DNA from 2 places in the Nocardioides sp. Soil777 genome. Region 2 is predicted to be linked to the other one. Evidence: riboswitches for the same ligand, from Rfam matches in the RefSeq annotation. Region 2 holds a riboswitch; the other holds the start of a gene.
The links. Region 2 has a riboswitch for cyclic di-AMP ahead of ASG88_RS00770 (C40 family peptidase). Riboswitches for the same ligand answer to the same signal wherever they lie in the genome.

Region 1 (9,235 bases), 440 kb from region 2:
CCCGACATGCACCTCGCCGGAGTGGCCGAACTCGCCGCCGTCGTAGAGGACCCGGTCGAAGGACGCCGTCGAGCCGAGGGCCTCCCACGACATCTCGAGCTCGCCGGAGGCGGCCTCGCTCGCGTTGGCGGCCGCCAGCAGGTCGTTCTCGGCGGCGAAGATGTCGTCCTCGTCGGTGATCCTGCGACCGAGGACGTGGTCGCGCTCGACCTCCAGCTCGGAGGCGTAGCCGAGCAGGTGCGGCACGGACGGGAGGAACACCGACGCCGTCTCGCCGCGCGACCGGGCGCGCACGAAGCGCCCCACCGCCTGCGCGAAGAACAGCGGGGTCGAGGTCATCGTCGCCCAGACGCCGACCGCGAGCCGGGGCACGTCGACGCCCTCGGACACCATGCGCACCGCGACCATCCACCGCTTGTCGGAGTCGCTGAACGCGCTGATCTTCTTCGACGAGGCCTTCTCGTCGGAGAGCACCACGGTCGGTGACTCGCCGGTGATCTTCTTCAGCAGCCCGGCGTACGCGCGGGCCTTCTCCTGGTCGGAGGCGATGACGAGGCCGCCCGCGTCGGGGACGTGGCGGCGTACCTCGGCCAGGCGCTTGTCGGCCGCCGCCAGCACCGATGGTATCCACGACCCGGCCGGGTCGAGGGCGGTCCGCAGGGCCTGGGCGTGCATGTCCTTGGTGAGCGGCTCGCCGAGGCGGGCGGCGATCTCGTCACCGGCGCGGGTGCGCCAGGTCATCTCGCCGGAGTAGGCCATGAACAGCACCGGCCGGACGACGTGGTCGGCCAGCGCGTGGGCGTAGCCGTAGGTGAAGTCGGCGACCGAGCGCGGGATCCCGTCGTCGCCGGGCGCGTAGGTCACGAACGGGATCGGGTTGACGTCGGAGCGGAACGGCGTGCCGGTGAGCGCGAGCCGGCGGGTGGCCGGCTCGAAGGCCTCACGCACGCCCTCGCCCCACGACATGGCGTCGCCGGCGTGGTGGATCTCGTCGAGGATCACCAGCGTCTTGAAGCGCTCGGTGCGGATCCGCATCGCCAGCGGGTTGACCGAGACCCCGGCATAGGTCACCGCGATGCCGACGTAGTCCTGCGAGGTCTTGCCCTTGCCGGCGGCGTACGTCGGGTCGATGGGGATGCCCGCCTTGGCGGCGGCCTCGGCCCACTGCGTCTTGAGGTGCTCGGTGGGCGCCACGATGGTGATCCGGTCGACGACCCGGCGCCCCAGCAGGTCGGCCGCGACCGTCAGCGCGAAGGTCGTCTTGCCGGCGCCCGGCGTCGCGACGGTGAGGAAGTCACGCGGGTTGTCGGCGAGGTACCGCTCCATCGCTGCCTGCTGCCAGGCACGCAGCAGGGGCGCGGTGCCCCAGGCCGCGCGCTCCGGCCAGGCCGGTGCGAGGACCGGAGCAGGGGGTACGGCGTCGTGCCGCCCCGTCACGCGTCGGGGCCCTGGTCGCCGCCGCCTGAGCCGTCGCCACCGGGCTTGATGGAGTCCCAGATCTCCTTGCACTCCGGGCACACCGGGTACTTCTCGGGGGCTCGGGAGGGGACCCAGACCTTGCCGCACAGCGCGATGACGGGGGTGCCCATGACCATCGCCTCGGTCAGCTTGTCCTTGGGGACGTAGTGGCTGAACCGCTCGTGGTCACCATCGTCGGTCGGCTGGGTGCGACGGTCCTCGATCGTCTCGGTGCCGGGTGAGAATCCGATGGTGCTCATGCCGGCCAGTCTAGGGCGTGCAGGGCCGATCCCGGGACACGCCGTCGACCGGTCCGGGGTCAGTTCAGGTCGGGATCGACCGGCCGGGTGGAGTGCCAGGCCAGCCGGCCGGGCTGGCGCCGCATCACGTCGCGCCACAGCTCGGTGGGGTCGTCGCGGAACAGGTCGCCGGTCGCGCCGGCTGCGACGTACCAGTCCCCGCGCTCGATCTCGCCCTGGAGCTGGTCGGGATCCCACCCGGCGTACCCGGCGAAGATCCGCATGCCCACCAGGCTGCCCTCGAAGAGCGCGACCGGCGTGTCGAGGTCGACGATGCCGAGCCGGCCCCGGACCGAGCGGAAGCCGACCGGCTCGTCGTCCTCGTCGCGCAGGAGGGCCACCGCGATGGCGCCCTCGACGCTCACCGGGCCACCCCGGAACAGCACCTCCGGCGACGTGAGCGTGGGTCCCCAGGACGAGATCTCGGTGATCTCGGCCACCGGGACCTGCGAGGGGCGGTTGAGCACCACCCCGAGGACGCCCCCGTCGTCGGCGTTGAGCAGCAGCACCACGGAGTCGACGAAGTTGGGGTCGGTCAGCCCGGGCGTCGCCAGCAGGAGCATCCCGGGCGCGACGTCGGTCATGGATCCATCATGGCCGATGAGTCCCTCGAGGCTCGACCCGCACGGCACGGCTGCTGCCTACACTGCCCGGATGGCTCCCCAGACGACCGGCACGCCGGCCCCGCAGGTCCCGGACGTCCCGAGCCGCCGGCAGCAGTACTCCGCGTCCACCAAGGCCGCCCTCGTCGACGTCGCCGAGGGGCTCTTCGCCGAGCACGGGTACGCCGCCACGTCGCTCGACCAGGTCGTGGCCGGCGCACAGGTCACCAAGGGCGCGCTCTACCACCACTTCTCGGGCAAGCAGGCGCTCTTCACCGCCGTCTTCGTGCGGGTCGAGGGGACCGCGGGCCGGGCGGTCCGGTCGGCCCTCGACCGGGAGTCCGACCCGTGGGTCAAGGCCCACGCGGGGCTGCGCGCGTTCCTCGACGTCGTCCAGCGTCCCGACTACCGCCGGATCGTCATCCAGGACGGCCCCTCGGTGCTCGACCACGAGCGCTTCCGCGAGCAGGAGCAGCGCTCGACCTTCGCGACGGTCGACGAGATCGTGCGCGGCGTGCTGACCGACGACGGCCGCGCGCTCGACGAGGAGATGCTGCTGACCTTCACCCGGATCTTCTTCGGGGCGCTCTCCTCCGCCGGCGAGTCGGTGGCCACCAGTGACGACCCGGCCGCGGCGGCCGCCCGGGTCGAGAGCGCGATCGCCTACATCCTCGCCGCGCTGCAGTCACGGGTGGCGGCCGGTGTTGCGCCCCCCGGCCCCGTCCCCGGGCCCGGGCCCGACGCCGCCGCCGCCGACTGAGGACTCGCCGCCGCCAGCTGAGGCACCCGACTGCCGCTCCACCGGTGTGCGTGGAAGCACGTCGGGGGCGGTGACACAGGTGCATCCACGCACACTCGTCGCGAAGGTCGCCCACGCCGCCAGGGAGCCCGACGAGACAGCGGCCCGTGCGGTCCACCGGGTGGACTGCACGGGCCGCCGTGTGGGCTCACGAGATCCGCGTCTACTTGCTCCAGGTGACGTCGCCCGTGCCGGCCGGGACCAGCTCGACCCACGTGCGACCGGCGGGGACGGTGATCTCCCCGCCCTTCGGGCCGGTGAGCTCGATCGCCCCCGTCAGCCCGTCCTTGGTCCAGGTGCCGCGCACGACCTTGCCGCCGTGGAAGAGCACCGCCTGCCCCTTGCCCTCGAACTTCGTCTCGGGGACGGGGTAGCCGGCCGGGTCGCGGTAGCCCGCGTCACCGATCTGCACCCGCAGCGCCAGCACGGTGGTGGCCGGGAAGGCGTCGCCCTCGCCGGCGTACGAATTGGTGTTGACGTAGGTCCCGTCCTGGTACTGCCAGGTCGTGGTGTGGTTGCCGAAGGCCGCCGAGAGGGTGCGGGCGGGCTTGCCGCCGAGGGAGTCTCCCTCCTCGCCGAACGCGAGGTAGGGCTCGGGAGCGTCGCCGCCCTTGATCGTGCCGGCGATGGTCTTGAGGTCGGCGAAGAGGTTGTACGGCGCGGAGCGGGCGTTGTCGCGGTAGACGCCCTTGGCGCCCTCGGTGACGAACGGGATGCCGGCCTGGTTGATACGACCGAGCGTCACGGCGGCGGCACCGCTGGTGACCACGTGCGCGCCGGTGGGGACGATGCCGATGTCGCTCGCACGCATCGACCGGACGGGGCCGACCACCTGGGGCAGCCGGGAGTAGTAGAACGCCGCGAGGCGGGTCACCCCGCCCTCCACGAGCTCCTCCACGACCATGTCGGCCTGGCCGAGGCCGACCTGCGGGGAGCTCGACGAGGTGTTGTCCACCTTGGTGACGATCACCGGGTTCTCGGGTGCGTCACCCTTCATCGGCAGCCCGGTGAGCGGCCACAGGGCCGGCTCCTCCGGCTCGGCGGCGGCGGTGGTCTCGCTGGTCTCCTCGGCCGGCGCCGGGGCGCTGGCGGGCTCCTCGTCGCCCCCGCACCCGGCGAGCAGCAGCGAGGCTGCGGCGAGGGACGCGACGGTGACGCTCAGGCGGCGGGGCAGACGGGGAAGCACGGGGGACTCCGATCGGTGGGTGGTGCTGGTCGTTCGCCGCCAAGTGTGACGCGCCCTCCCCACCAGGGAGGGGAAGGCGCGCCACGCACGAGGGCGGAGGGGGTGTGACGTACGGCGCGGGGCGCGCGCCGTACGCCTGCGCTGGGTCAGCGCACGGCGCCGCCGAACCAGGCGTCGGTCCACGGGGCCGCGACGGTGACGCTGCGGCCGGAGCCGGGCGAGTGGACCATCAGGGCGCGGCCGTTGTCCCAGCGCAGGAAGATCGCGACGTGGTAGACGCCGCCGGACCCGGAGAAGAACATCAGGTCGCCGGGCTGCATGTCGTCCTTCGCGATACGGCGGGTCGCGCCGGCCTGGGCGCTCGACGTGCGCGGCAGGTTGATGCCGGCCTGGCCGAAGCTGTACTGCACGAGGCCGGAGCAGTCGAAGGCGTTCGGGCCGCTGGCGCCGTACACGTACGCGTCACCGCGCTGGCCGAGCGCGACCGACAGGGCGGTCTGGACGCGGCTGGACTCGCGCTTCTGGGACCGCTCGAGGCGCTTGGCCTCCTTCTGGCGGAACTTCTTGTACTGGCCCTGGTCCATGGCGACCGCGTCGCGGTCGGCGGCCTGGGCAGGGGTCGCGGCGAGCGAGACACCGAGGGAACCGGTGGCGGCGAGGCCGAGACTGATGAGGCTGAGCGCGCCGGAGCGCGTCATGCGACGGATCGCAGGCATGGCAATGTCCTTTCCCACGCCTGTGAGGTGAGCTGTCGGGTTGGAGCTGGAAGGTGCTCCGCCACCTGTCGGTGGCTTCACCCCGAGCCGCCCGGATCGCTCCGGTCGGCAGTGGAACCTGTGGGTCCCCCACTCCTGCCCGATTCGTTTCTCGGGGGTCCAGCCCCGGGCGGGCAGGACTCGGCGTTGCCCGGGGTGGCTATTGGGTTGTGGCGCCGTGCCTACACGGGATGAAGCACGGTGACCGTCGGCCACCGTAGGTTCACCTCCTCGTCATGTCCAAACGCGCAGGACGCCCCCGGGGTGCTCCCGGGGGCGTCTCAGGCGGATCCAGGACGCTCGGAGGTGACGGGCGTCACCCCCGCCGCGCCGGGGCGCGACGGCGGTCCTGCGGGGGTTCAGCCAAGCTTGGCGCCGCCGTCGACGTACAACGTCTGACCGGTGATGTACGACGCCTCGTCACTGCAGAGGAACGCCGCGGCGGCGGCGATGTCCTCGGGGAAACCGACCCGCTTGACGGGGTTGGACTCGGCGGCCGCGGCCCGGAAGTCCTCGACGCTCATCTTGACGCGGGCGGCGGTGGCGTCGGTCATCTCGGTGGCGATGAAGCCGGGCGCGATGGCGTTGGCGTTGATGCCGAACGGGCCCAGCTCGATGCCGAGGGTGCGCGTGAAGCCCTGGACGCCCATCTTGGCCGCGGAGTAGTTGGCCTGGCCGCGGTTGCCCAGCGCGGAGACGCTGGAGAGGTTGAGGATCTTGCCGTAGCGCTGCTCCACGAAGTGCTTCTGGGCGGCCTTGGTCATGTTGAACGCACCCTTGAGGTGGACGTCCATCACGAGGTCCCAGTCGTCCACGGTCATCTTGAACAGCAGGTTGTCGCGGGTGATGCCGGCGTTGTTGACCAGCACGTGGATGCCGCCCAGCTCGTCGACGACGCGCTGCACGGCGGCCTCGGCGGCGGCACCGTCGACGACGTCGCACCCGATGCCCACGGCCTTGGCGCCGTCGACCAGCTCGAGCCGGCCCGCGGCCTCCTGCGCGCTCGACTCGTCGAGGTCGAGGATCGCGACGCTCGCGCCCTCGGCGGCGAAGCGCTGGGCCGTCCCGAACCCGATGCCTCGTGCGGCTCCCGTGATGACTGCGACGCGTCCGTCATAGCGGCCCATGCGTGACTCCTTGCTCGATGCGGTGGTGGGGGCCCGTCCCGCACGGTGTCGACGACCCGGCGGCGGCCGGGGCCGACCCTAGTACCCCCGGGCGTCACTCGCTCCGCGGCCCGAGCGAGCCTCCCGTCCAGCCGCGCTGGGCCACCACGTAGCCGAGCTGCAACCGGGTGTCGACGCCGGCGAGGTCGAGCAGGCCCCGCACCCGGCGTTGCAGGGTGCGCGGAGAGATCCCCAGGTCGCGGGCAATCGCGTCGTCCGTCAGGCCGGCCAGGAGCATGGTGATCAGCGGGCCGTCGTCGCTCTCGGGCTCCTCCGGACCGAGGTCCACCTCCTGCCCGCGCTCCCACACCGCCTCGAAGAGCGCCACGAGCGCGTCGAGGAGCCCACCGGCTCCCAGCAGCACGGCGCTGTCACTGCCGAGCGGAACCAGTGCCACCTCCCGGTCGACGACGATGAGCTTGGTGGGCACGTGCCCCGCGACGCGCACCTGCTCCCCCGCCGCACGCGCGCGGTGGATCCCCTCGACCAACCGAGGCTCCTCCTCCAGCATCGACCGCTCGAGCACGACGCGGTACTCCACCCCTCGCCGGACGGCGTCGTCCTCCGCGCCGTCGTCCGTGCTCCCCGACGCCATCACGGGCGACTTCACCAGGGTCAGCACCTCGGACCTGGCCGCGACCTGGATCTGGTGCATCCGGTCGGCGATCTCGTCGGGTCCGTGGGCGACGTCGAGGACCACGTCGGTGGCGACGTCCGGCCGCGCCGCGCGGAACGCGTCGTCCAGCTCGTCGAGGACGACCCGGGTGGCCCCGAGGTCCTCCCTGCGCTGCGCGAGCAGGGCCCCGAGGGCCACGGCCGGACGCACGGCGGTCCACCGAATACCGGGACGGCGTACGACGACCATCCGCCGGGCGAGCTGCTCCAGCAGGTCGGCAGCCTCGGTGACGCCCATGCCGACCTCACGGGCCAGCTCCTCGACGGAGGCGGACTTGACCCGGGCCAACGCGGCGTAGGCGCGGGACTCCTGGTCGGACAGGCCAAGGCTGTGGAGCGACAACGGGACTCCGTTCGGGGGTGGTGGCACGGTGCTGCGCGGACATGGTGCTGCGCACGGGCCCCGCACCGGCGTCGGCGACCTGGCGTCCCCGTGTCGTTTCTCGTCATGGCGAGTTCACGACACCGGATGGTCTTGGCGGTGCGCCCGGGACCGGGAACCATGTCCCGAGGCACAGCCGGTTCGGGTACCCCCCGCCCCGTGACCGGCTGTGCCGAATCACGGATGCCCCGAAGCGGGACGCTCGCACCTCCTCCTCACGCTAGGCGTCGAGACGGCCACGCAGCAGGGTCGGACGTCCTCGGACGAGGGGCCGAAGGTCCTCGGCCCGGCTCAGCCGTCCAGCGCCTCGCGCAACCGGGCGGCGTACGCGGCGGCCTCGCCGTCGGCGTACTTCGTGCGTGGCCAGAAGAACCCGCGCAGGCCGTCGCCCTTCGTGCGGGGCACGACGTGCAGGTGCAGGTGCGGGACCGACTGGCTCACGGTGTTGTTCATCGCCACGAACGAGCCCTGCGCCCCGAGCGCGTCCTTGACCGCGACCGCGAGGTCCTGCGCGGCGGCGAGGAAGCCGTCGCGGAGACCGGCCGGCAGGTCGGGCAGGGTCTCGACGTGCTCGCGGGGCACCAGCAGGACGTGGCCCTTGAACAGCGGGCGGGTGTCGAGGAAGCCGACGAAGTCCGCGCGGTCGAGCACCACGTCGGCGCCGGTGCGACCCGAGACGATCCCGCAGAACACGCACTCGGCCATGGCCCGGAGGCTAGCCGACCGCGCTCACCAGTCGTGGACCTCGATCTCCAGGTCGAGCGTCCCGGTGGCGGTGGGTCCGGCGTACACGAAGAGGAGCTGCTCCCCCCGCGCCTGGGTGTAGTCGAAGGGGAACGGGTCGCCCGTCGGCCCGAAGGCACTGTAGAGCTGGAACTCGGGGGCCCCGTGGGCGAGCGAGAAGCCGGTGCCGACGGGGAAGGTCGAGGCCGTGGACCGCAGGCTCACCCGGTCGGAGAAGTCGTCGCCGACGGTGTGGGCCACGACCATGAGGCGGCCTGGGGTGGGCGCGGCCACCGTGGCCCGGGTGGTGGTGGCGACCCCGTCCGTCGACACGAGCTCGTCGTCGACGATCACCACGTCCTGGATGCGTACGACGCCCTCCCGGCCGCACGGGGACAGTCCGAGCACGATGTCACCGTCCGCCGAGGTCCGCAGCACGCTCGGCTGGTCCTCGACGTCGGCCATCCACGCGACGAGCTCGTCGCCGGAGACCAGGTCGGCCCCGCGGGCGCAGAGACCGAGCTCGTCGAGCACCTCGACCGAGGCCGTCCGGCCGGCCGTCGCGGCCAGGCGGCCACGCAGCAGGCGCGACGGGGCCGGGCCGAGGTCGTAGGGCGTCGATCCGTCGGCGACCAGGTCGAGCTCCAGGGGCGTGGAGGCGTAGAGGTCGACCTCGGCCGACCCGTCGTACGACACGAGCTCGGCGTAGGTGCCCGCCTGCGTCGGACGGAGGTCGGGCGTGGTGCTGTGGACCGGGACGGCGCTGCCGTCGGGGGCGAAGACCTCCCGCTGCAGGAGGTCCGGACCCGTGTCCGAGAGGCGTACGTCGAGACCGGCCGGCACGGAGGTGCGCACCAGCGCCACCTCGCCGGCACGGTCGAGCGTGACGTGGCCGGCCTCGCCATCGAGGGAGGCCACCACCTGGGCGCCGGTGAGGACGGTCTGCTGGGCGCGGGCCACGAGGGTCCCCGGCTCCGGCTGCACGCGCAGCACGTAGGTGCCGTCGAGGTCGGGCAGCAGCCAGCTCCGGCCCTGCCGGACGAGGCGCCCCAGACGCGGGACGGGATCCCCCGCGGGGTCGATCAGGGTCAGCCGTCCCGGCGGCGGCTGGCAGCACGAGTCGGGAACCGCGTGCTCCGAGACCAGGGTCCCGCCGTCGGCCTCGAAGAACAGCTCGACCAGCTGGCCCG
Region 2 (9,235 bases):
ATGGTCGGCGGTGGTGGGGAGACCATCGTGGTGAAGTCGGCGTTGAGCGCTACCTCCAGTTTATAGCTCTTGGCTCCCGGCACTGGGTCCCAGTCGAGGCGGATGTCCTGGACCGGGTCGGGGACTGGGCCATCGCTAACCGCGGCGTCGACGGGCGATCGCAGATCTGGTGCGGGAAGAGCGAGGATGTCGAAGGAGGACAGGCTGCTGGGCGGCGAGTTCACGCCCCCTGCCATTGACGCGGTGACCTGCCAGTACCAGTCGCCCTTGTCGAGAGGCACATCGACGACAACAGACGTGGTCTTGGTCTTGTATGTGAGTGCGCCATTCAGGTCGTCGTCACCGTCGACCAGCACCGTGTACTCCACTGCTCCTGGCACGGCGGTCCACCGCAGGAGCGGTGGCTCACCGGGCTGCTGGAGGTCGTCGCCGGCGGTTGGCAAAAGCGGCACCGGGACCGCGCCGGTCGGAGCTGCGAAGCTGGACGTCGCGGACGAGCTCTCGTTGAGGGCGTTTGACGCGATCACTCGCCAATACGTCGTACCCGGAGTCAAGTTCTTGGTGGGTACGAAGGTGTTGCTTGCGGTGGACGCGGACTCGTACGGGGAAGAGAAGTCGGAGTTGTCGTCGACCAGAATCTGATAGCGGGTGGCGCCGGCCACGTGATCCCAGGTGAGGATGCTCGTTGACGAGCTCGCTGGGTCTTGGGAAACCTGCAGGTTGGTGGGCGTTTGGGGCGGAGCGGGGAAGGCGCTGCCTTGGCCGAGCAGCGTGACGACCAGAGCCGCCACGCCGGTGAGGCTAGCCCCAACCGTTCTGCGACCAGCAGTGATGTGCGACATCCCGGGACTCCCCTTCGTCGGTGACTCAGACCGGAACACGCTAGGTCTCACACGACGGCGATGGAGGGTAAATGGCCACCCTCTAGTCACAACGGACTACCACGTTGGACCGATCGGCGTCACTGTGGTCAGAGAGAGCTTGTTAGGAGCCGATGAACACGACGTGGGGCTACCGTTGGTCCATGATCACCGCCATCGTCTTTGTGAAGGCCGACGTCGCGCGCATCCCCGAGGTCGGCGAGGCCATTGCCGCTCTGGACGGGGTCAGTGAGGTGTACTCGGTGACCGGTCAGATCGACCTCATCGCCCTGGTGCGGGTCAGCAAGCACGAGGACATCGCGGCCGTCGTCGCGGACTCGCTCAACAAGGTGGACGGCGTGACGGCGACCGAGACGCACATCGCCTTCCGGACGTTCTCGCGGCACGACCTGGAGTCGGCGTTCTCGCTCGGTCTCGACTAGGTCTCGACTCCGCTCGACCGACGGGCGACCGCTCGACCAGGTGGCGCAATGACCCGGTCAACGGGCCGGGCGGTGCACCGTGGCCGGCAGCCGCTGCTCGTCGAAGGGCACCAGCGACAGCCGTGACTGGTTGACCGCGTCGTAGAGCGGCAGGTGCCGCGTGGCACCCCCAACCGGACAGATCCACTCACCGTCGACGTCGACGAGACGGATGCCGGGAGACTCCAGCCAGCGAAGGATCTTCTCGGTCTCCTCCGCAGTGGCGGCGGGCACGGGTCCGGGAGCCGTGCGCACCGTCTCGGCGCTCGCGCACAGCTCGCGGACGTAGCTGTGGGCGTCGGTGCCCGGTGGGATCACCCCGGCGGCCGCGAGCCGGCCGTGGCGGACGACGTGGACGCTCCAGCGCCCGTCGTCCTCCCGCCGTGCCGCGACCACCTCGGGACATCGGGTCAGGGCGGACAGGCGCTGCGTGCGCGCGGCGGCCCGCACGAACGTGGCCAGCCGGTCACGGTGGACGCCGGCCTCCTCGAAGCGCTCGAGCCCGGCAAGCAGCGTCATCCGGCGGTTGATGGCCTCGACCACCTCGTCGGGTCGGTGCAGCAGGGTGTCGCGCAGCTGCCGGACCACGGCGGCGTACGTCGCGGTGTCGACGCTGCCGTCGCACGGCGACAGGCACTTGCCCATCTCGGCCAGCACGCACGGTGAGCGGGAGGGCTCGCGGGCGAGCTTGTCGGAGCACTGGCGGATCGGAAAGGTCTCGTGCAGGGCGGCCAGGGACTTCTCCGCGGTCTTCTTCGACGAGAACGGGCCGAGGTAGTCGGCGTCGTCGTCGAGGACCCGGCGCACGAGGGACAGGCGGGGCCAGGCCTCACGCGTGAGCTTGACGAAGTGCACCTTCTCGGGGAACCGGGAGCGGCGGTTGTACTTCGGCTTGTGCTCCGCGATCAGTCGGAGCTCGCGCACCTCGGCCTCGAGGGGAGTGGCACAAGGGATGCCGGTGACCGACTCGGCCAGCCCGACCATCTCGCCCATGCGCGTGCGGGTCTCGGACGCCGTGAAGTAGGAGCGCACCCGGCTGCGCAGGTCCTTGGAGGTGCCGACGTAGAGCACCCGCTGGCGCTCGTCGCGGAAGAGGTAGACGCCGGGCAGGCGGGGGAGGCCCTCGGCGAGATGGCGCTTGCGGCGCTGGGCCTGCGAAACCCGCGATGTGAAGGTCGCGAGCTCCTCGAGAGTGTGCACCCCCTGCCCGCCGAGCCGTTCCATCAGGCCGTGCAGCACGTCGACGGTGGCGCGGGCGTCCGACAACGCACGGTGGTTGGGCGTCGTCGTGGAGCCGAAGAGCTGCGCGAGCGAGGAGAGCTTGCAGTTGGGCGCGTCGTCACGGGTGACGACGCGTCGGGCCAGCTTGGCCGTGTCGAGGACCTCGAATCGCGGCCACGGGTGGTCGTGCTCGGCAGCGAAGTGCTTGAGGAAACCCACGTCGAACGGCGCGTTGTGGGCGACGAGCACGCAGCCCTTTGCGAACTCCAGGAATGCGGGCAGCGCAGACTCGATCGGTGGGGCGTCGCTGACCATCGAGTTGGTGATGCCGGTGAGCACGGCGATGAACGGAGGGATCTCCGAGCGCGGGTTGACCAACGTCTGGAACTCGCCCAGGACCTCGCCGCCCCGGACCTTGACGGCGCCGATCTCGGTGATCATCGACCCGCCGGCCGCGGACCCGCCCGTGGTCTCGAGGTCGACGACGCAGAACGTGACGTCGCGCAGTGGTCGCCCCAGCTCGTCGAAGCTGCGTTGGGCCTCCCAGCGGGAGACGGTCGGGGCGGCACTGCTCATGGTGGGGACGCTAGATCGCGGCACCGACAACGGACGGGAGGTCGTGCCCCGCGCGTCGGTCACTAGGCTGCTCCGGTCCGCCCGAAGATCCACGCCCGACCCCTGGAGGCACCGTGCCCGCACAGATCCCCGACGCTACGCACCGCTGGCGCTGCGGAGGCTGCGGCAACCTCACGCGCTTCGACGTCACCCGCACCCGGCGTACGACGGAGTTCTGGCACTTCGACCTCGCCGGCGACCATGTCGTCGAGGAGGAGACCCTGCGAGACGAGAGCGTGGAGACCGTGTCGTGCCGCTGGTGCGGACGCGACGACGCGATCGAGATGGTCGCCCGCAACGAGGCCGGAGTCGACCCGCACGAGCAGGCCTGACGCCGTACGCCGACACGCGGTCGACACTCACGGGCAGACCGTTGTCGGTGGGGCCTGCCACGGTGCGCTGCATGACACGCATCGACTGTGACACCTGTGTGGTCCGCGGCCTGGCCTGCCACGACTGTGTGGTGACCGTGCTGCTCGGACCTCCCCCTGAGCTCACGCTCGACGACGACGAGCGCGCGGCGCTCGCCATACTCGCTCAGGGCGGGCTCGTCCCGCCGCTCCGTCTCGTCGAGCCGGTGGCGGGGCCGGTGGTCGAGTCCGCCTGACCGCTGTGTTCGACCTCACACGCACGACACGTTTCAACTCTGTGGACCAGGGATTGGCCGGTGCCCACCGCCCGGTCTACAGTGTCCGCTGGTGTGCGTGGCAATGGGCCACACGGGTCCATGCGCAGACCGCGTCTAATCCACACGCCACCGGTGCGAGCCGGGGGTGCCAGGAGCCGGGGAACCACGTCCCACCTGGGGTGAATCGGCCTCGAGAACAGCCACCGCTGTGGAGGGGTCGTAGGGCATGTCGTTGCCCGAACCCGTCAGCTCACCCGGTAGACGTGACGACAGCGAAGGACCCCCCGCCTCGTGACGTACGACCGCAAGCGACTCGGCAGCGCCCTGCTGGGAATCACGGCCATCGCCGCCATCGGCTTCGTCCCCGCATCTCCCGCTCAGGCCGAGCCGGAAATTGCGGACGTCAAGGAGCGCGTCGAACGCCTCTACCACGAGGCCGAGCAGGCGCAGGAGCGTTACAACGACGCGAAGCTCGACCTGACCGAGCTGCGCCGCGAGCTCGGCTCCCTCCGCGCCGACGAGCGCCGCCAGGACGCCCGCCTCGAGGCCGTCCGCGCGCAGGTCACCGACTCCGTCCGCCGCCAGTACGAGGGCGAGAGCATCTCCACTGTTGGCCAGGTCGTCGTCTCCAACGACCCCGCTGCCTTCCTCGGCCAGCTGTCGACCATGTCGTCGTTCAGCCAGCTCCAGGACTCCCTCTTCACCGACTACTCGACCGAGGTCGAGGCCCTCACGCTGCGTGAGGAGGCCACGGCCGACCGCGCCTCCGACATCGCCGCCACCACCGCGCAACTCGCCGAGGAAAAGGACGCCGTCGAGTCCAAGCTCGACGAGGCCAAGGAGCTCCTCGCCACCCTCGAGGAGGAGGAGCGCGAGCGCCTCCTGGCCACCTCGAACGAGACCACGTCGCGCTCGACCAGCGCCACCCGGATGCCGGCCTCCGTCCCCGCCTCGGGTCGTGCCGCCGCCGCCGTCAGCTACGCCATGGCCCAGGTCGGCGACGCCTACGTCTACGGCGCGACCGGCGACAGCGCCTTCGACTGCTCCGGCCTCACCATGCGCGCCTGGGGCGCCGCCGGTGTCGGCCTCCCGCACTCGTCGAGCGCGCAGTACGGCTCGGGCGCGCACATCGCCGCCAGCGCCCTGCAGCCCGGCGACCTCGTCTTCTACTACAGCCCGATCAGCCACGTCGGCATGTACATCGGCAACGGCATGATCGTGCACGCCGCCAACCCGAGCACCGGCGTCCAGGTCACGGGTCTCTACTCGATGCCGTACGTCGGTGCGGTCCGCCCTGGCTGATCGCCCGACCCCGAGGACCGGTCGCCCACGCTGGTGGGTGGCCGGTCTTTCGTTGTTCACGGGGCTGTTGGTCCTTGCCGTTCTCCTGGTCTGGATGCGCGACGACACGCACCGCGTCACTCCAGGCAGCGTCGTCGCGGCAGGTCCACGTCCGGGCGCTGCGGCCTCGACCCTCCATCTCCTCGAGGAGGCGGTCGAGTCGCACGACCCCAAGGCCGCGCGAGCGCTGGCTCCCGCGGGCGATGCCGCGGCCGCCACGTTGATGGGCTCGGTTGCCGACAACGCCGGCGCGCTCGACGTCGTCGACTTCTCGGCGCGCTACGTTGACGAGACCGGCGCCGGCGCCGGTGCCGATGACAGTTCGTGGACGGCGCAGGTGGTCCTGACCTGGGGCTTCGAGGGGTTCGACCGCGAGCCCGCGTCCGCGGAGGTCGCGGTGACCTTCGTGCCGGACGGGGAGACGGTGGCGATCCGCCGCTTCGGCGGCGTCGGTGACGGCATCGAGCCGCTCTGGCTCCAGGGTCCTCTGGACGTACGCCGCTCCGACGAGGCGCTGGTGATGGTTGCGTCGTCACGACCGGGTGCGGCGCGCGAGGCGGCGACGTACGCCCGGCGGGTTGCCCGCGGCACCGTCGTGGTGCGGCGCGTGCTGCCGGACTGGCAGCCGTCGGCCGTCATCGAGGTGCCGGCGTCGGCGGCGGCCTTGGACACCACCCTGGACGCCGCCGAGGGCACGTACGCCGGCATCGCTGCAGTGACCACCACCGTGGACGGGTCGGGGAGCCCCGACGCTCCCGTCCATGTCTTCGTCAACCCGGACGTGACGCGCGGGCTCCGCGGTGCCGGCGCCCAGGTCGTGATGAGCCACGAGCTCGTGCACGTGGCCACCGATGCTGCGACCAGCGCAGTGGACCTGTGGCTGCTGGAGGGCTTCGCCGACTACGTCGCGCTGCGCGACGTAACGCTCCCGCTATCCACGACCGCCGCGCGGGCGATCGAGCAGGTGCGTCGTGATGGTGCACCTCGTCAGCTGCCCGGACCGGCGGAGTTCGACACCCGGGCCACGGACCTCGAGGCGGCCTACGAGCTGGCCTGGCTCGCCTGCGCCACGCTGGCCGACGAGGTGGGTGAGCGGGCGCTGCTGGATGTCTACCGTCGCGCCTCCAATGGCACGCCGATGGAAGATGCGCTGCGTCGACACGGCACCACCGTCGAGGCGCTCATCGAGCAGTGGCGGGACCGACTGGCATCGCTGTCGTCGTGACCGGGCGCGACTGACGTCGCGGCGGAGCTTTGCGCTGGGACCTTGCTCACGAGCTCGGTCCGGGCCGGGATCAGCCGGCAAATCGAGACCCGGGCATGACGTTGCCGCACTCGCGGCGACGGGATAGGCGGGGATACTCATGGAGATGCAGCGCTGGTTGGCGCTGGAGGCAATCTTCGGCCCCGGTCACCGGGGCGGTCGCAGCGGTAGTGAGGAGCCGCCCGACGGTGCGTGAGCGGATGGCTCTCAAGTCGCATCAACTCGTCAGGGGAACATGGTCAAAAGCCAGCCATAACGGGACCAAAGAGGGTAGCCACCTGTGCTCCGAACAGCCGAACGCTGCCTGCAACGACCACAGCAATCATGGTAACCATGAGGGCGTACTCGACGGCTGTAGCTCCATGCTCGACGCGTACGCGTCGCTGAAGGCGTTTCATGCTGCTCCTCGTTTAAAGACATCTGGCCGGCGCCGCAGGACTGCGACGCCGGCCTGATGAGAGATACTTGGACTCAGAGAGCGCCCGTGACCTGCTGGAAGAGTCCGTCGAGACCGGTGCCGAGGGCCCGGACGGTGACGATGATGGCGACGGCGATGAGAGCGACCATCAGGCCGTACTCGACCGCGGTGGCGCCCTTCTCCTCGTCGCGGTGAGCGTTGAGCATGATGGTGAGGAACTGGATCATGGTGATACCCCTGGTTCGTGAAGGATGGGTCCGAAGGTGTCCGAGCCCCATGTGGACCCGTCAAGAAGAATCATGGTCCGTTGCCAGTCCCCGCGGATCGGGTGATCGGCCGTAGGTCGCTAGTTCCATGTGACTAGTGCCCCACCACCCTCCGGAACGCGCGGATGACCCGCTGGGGCGGCTCTTCCGGAACCCGCCCGGAAGGGGCCCGGGAATGGTAATGGCGCCCGTCTCCCGGGAGGGATCGGGGCGCCTTGGGCGAGCCGGCTAAGGCCGTCAGAACCGTTGCGGGGACAGGTGGTCGAGGAGTCCCATGCGCATCGCCGTCACGAGGGCCTGGGCCCGGTTGGCCGCACCCAGCTTCTGGTAGATGTGGGTGATGTGCGTCTTGGCCGTGGACTCGCTCAGGTAGAGGCGACCGGCGATCTCCCCGGTCCCGAGGCCGTCGGCGAGGAGCGCCAGCACCTCCTCCTCCCGGCCGGAGAGCTTGGGGGTGACGGGCGCCGAGGCGCGGCGCATCATGGCCGCGCTCAGTCCCGAGCAGAGGAAGGTACGCGGTGCCACCGCGGCGTGCTTCGCCGCGCTGATGACCTCGGCCGCCCGGCTGTCCTTGCCCACGAAGCCCGACGCACCCGCCTCCATGGCCGCGAATATCTGGTCGTCGCCGGCGTGCATGGTGAGGACCACGACACCGGTCGTATCGCTCAACTCGCGCACGGATCGGACTATCTCGAGGCCGTGCCCGTCGGGCAGCTGCAGATCGGTCACGACGACGTCGGGAAGGAGATCCGCGTACGCCTGTCGTGCCTCGGCCACGTTGCCGGCCTGGCCGATCACGGTCATGTCCTGGTCGCGCTCGAAGGCGCGGGCCAGGCCCTGGCGGATCAGCTCGTGGTCATCGACGAGCAGGACTGTGGTGCTCATGTGAGCGGTTCCCTTCGGGGGAGGCGGGCTGTCGGGTCTGGAGGCAGACGACGGTGCCACCGTCATGCCGGGACGAGATGCGCAGGTCGGCACCGATGGTGGCCGCTCGCTCGCGCATGGTCTGGAGGCCCCAGTGGCGGTCCTTGGGCGCGGCGTTGCCCACCCCGTCGTCCTCCACCTCGAGTCGCACGCACGACCCGTCGGATACCAGGGTGACCCAGAGGTTCGACGCGCGGGCGTGGCGGCGGACGTTGCCGATGGCCTCCTGGGCGATGCGAAGGAGCTCCATCTCGGTGCGGGAGGGCAGCGCCGGCCCGGACTCGTCGAGGAGCAGGTGGACCCGGAGCTCCGTGCCATGGCTCACCTCCCGGACGTACTCCGCCAGTGCGCCGGAGAGGCGATGCTCGGCGATCTGGTGACGCAGGTCGAAGATGGAGAAGCGCAGCTCGGTCACGACCCGGCTGATCTCCTCGCGCAGCGAGGCGGCCAGCTGCTGCGTTTCGGGCTGGTCGGAGGCGGCTTCGATCTCGTCCACGATGTAGCCGAGCGCGACGATCTCCTGGGCCACCCCGTCGTGCATCTCGCGCGCGATCCGGTTGCGCTCCTCCGCGGTCGCCATGAGGCGCACGTCGTCGAACAGCACCGCGGTGTCGAGGCGGAGAACGAACTCGTCCGCCACGGACTGCGCGCGGGCTCTCAGCTCGTCCGTCCAACCGGCCTCGCGCACCAGGACGACGGAACCCAAGCGCTGCTCACCGCCGTGTAGCCACACAGTCTCGATGTGCGGGTCGCCGTCAGGTCCGTGTGCGGCTTGCGTCAGGACCTGGTCGCCGTACGACGAGAGCAAGTCGGGGTCGGACCGCCGACCGTGGACGAAGACGGCAGACCTGTCGGCGCCGGTGGCGGCGCGCAGGGCGGTCTCGAGCTCTCCGGCGAGCTGCACACTGTCGAGACCGACGGACCCGTGACTGGCGAGGGCGTGCAACTGAGACACGAGCTGGTTGGCGGTGACGTACGGCGCCCTGCGCGCCTCGATGTCTCTCATCGACCGGGATTGCCAGCTAGCAAGAAGTCCGACCCCCATGCCAATGACCATCCACGGCGTGGACTCGAGCACCCGCTCGCTCCTCACGCCAGTGTCTGCGGTGAGAGCGAGCGTTGCGAGGGTGGTCACGCCGGTAACAAAGGCGGCGTTCACCGTGGTGACCCAACCGTGGCGTACTCCTGCGGCGATCGGGGGCACGGCCAGATAGAC

Region 1: it holds a riboswitch for cyclic di-AMP, as region 2 does, so the genes downstream of both, ASG88_RS02930 (C40 family peptidase) here and ASG88_RS00770 (C40 family peptidase) in region 2, are expected to answer to the same signal.

The regions. Positions count from the first base shown of each region.
Region 1 is NZ_LMSN01000001.1:592,584-601,818, forward strand. Features, by position in the region: gene ASG88_RS02905 (DEAD/DEAH box helicase) at 1-1,326, opposite strand, end outside; gene ASG88_RS02910 (DUF3039 domain-containing protein) at 1,434-1,718, opposite strand; gene ASG88_RS02915 (YqgE/AlgH family protein) at 1,778-2,341, opposite strand; gene ASG88_RS02920 (TetR/AcrR family transcriptional regulator) at 2,412-3,119, shown strand; gene ASG88_RS02925 (DUF3048 domain-containing protein) at 3,322-4,344, opposite strand; gene ASG88_RS02930 (C40 family peptidase) at 4,491-5,060, opposite strand; cyclic di-AMP (ydaO/yuaA leader) riboswitch at 5,063-5,256, opposite strand; gene ASG88_RS02935 (SDR family NAD(P)-dependent oxidoreductase) at 5,459-6,226, opposite strand; gene ASG88_RS02940 (helix-turn-helix domain-containing protein) at 6,321-7,283, opposite strand; gene ASG88_RS02945 (HIT family protein) at 7,614-8,027, opposite strand; gene ASG88_RS23430 (hypothetical protein) at 8,052-9,235, opposite strand, start outside.
Region 2 is NZ_LMSN01000001.1:149,751-158,985, reverse strand. Features, by position in the region: gene ASG88_RS00795 (Ig-like domain repeat protein) at 1-791, opposite strand, end outside; gene ASG88_RS00790 (Lrp/AsnC family transcriptional regulator) at 1,025-1,303, shown strand; gene ASG88_RS00785 (DEDD exonuclease domain-containing protein) at 1,361-3,139, opposite strand; gene ASG88_RS00780 (hypothetical protein) at 3,253-3,510, shown strand; gene ASG88_RS00775 (hypothetical protein) at 3,582-3,785, shown strand; cyclic di-AMP (ydaO/yuaA leader) riboswitch at 3,908-4,086, shown strand; gene ASG88_RS00770 (C40 family peptidase) at 4,098-5,108, shown strand; gene ASG88_RS00765 (hypothetical protein) at 5,203-6,372, shown strand; gene ASG88_RS24160 (Flp family type IVb pilin) at 6,651-6,809, opposite strand; gene ASG88_RS00760 (Flp family type IVb pilin) at 6,883-7,056, opposite strand; gene ASG88_RS00755 (response regulator transcription factor) at 7,333-7,980, opposite strand; gene ASG88_RS00750 (sensor histidine kinase) at 7,952-9,235, opposite strand, start outside.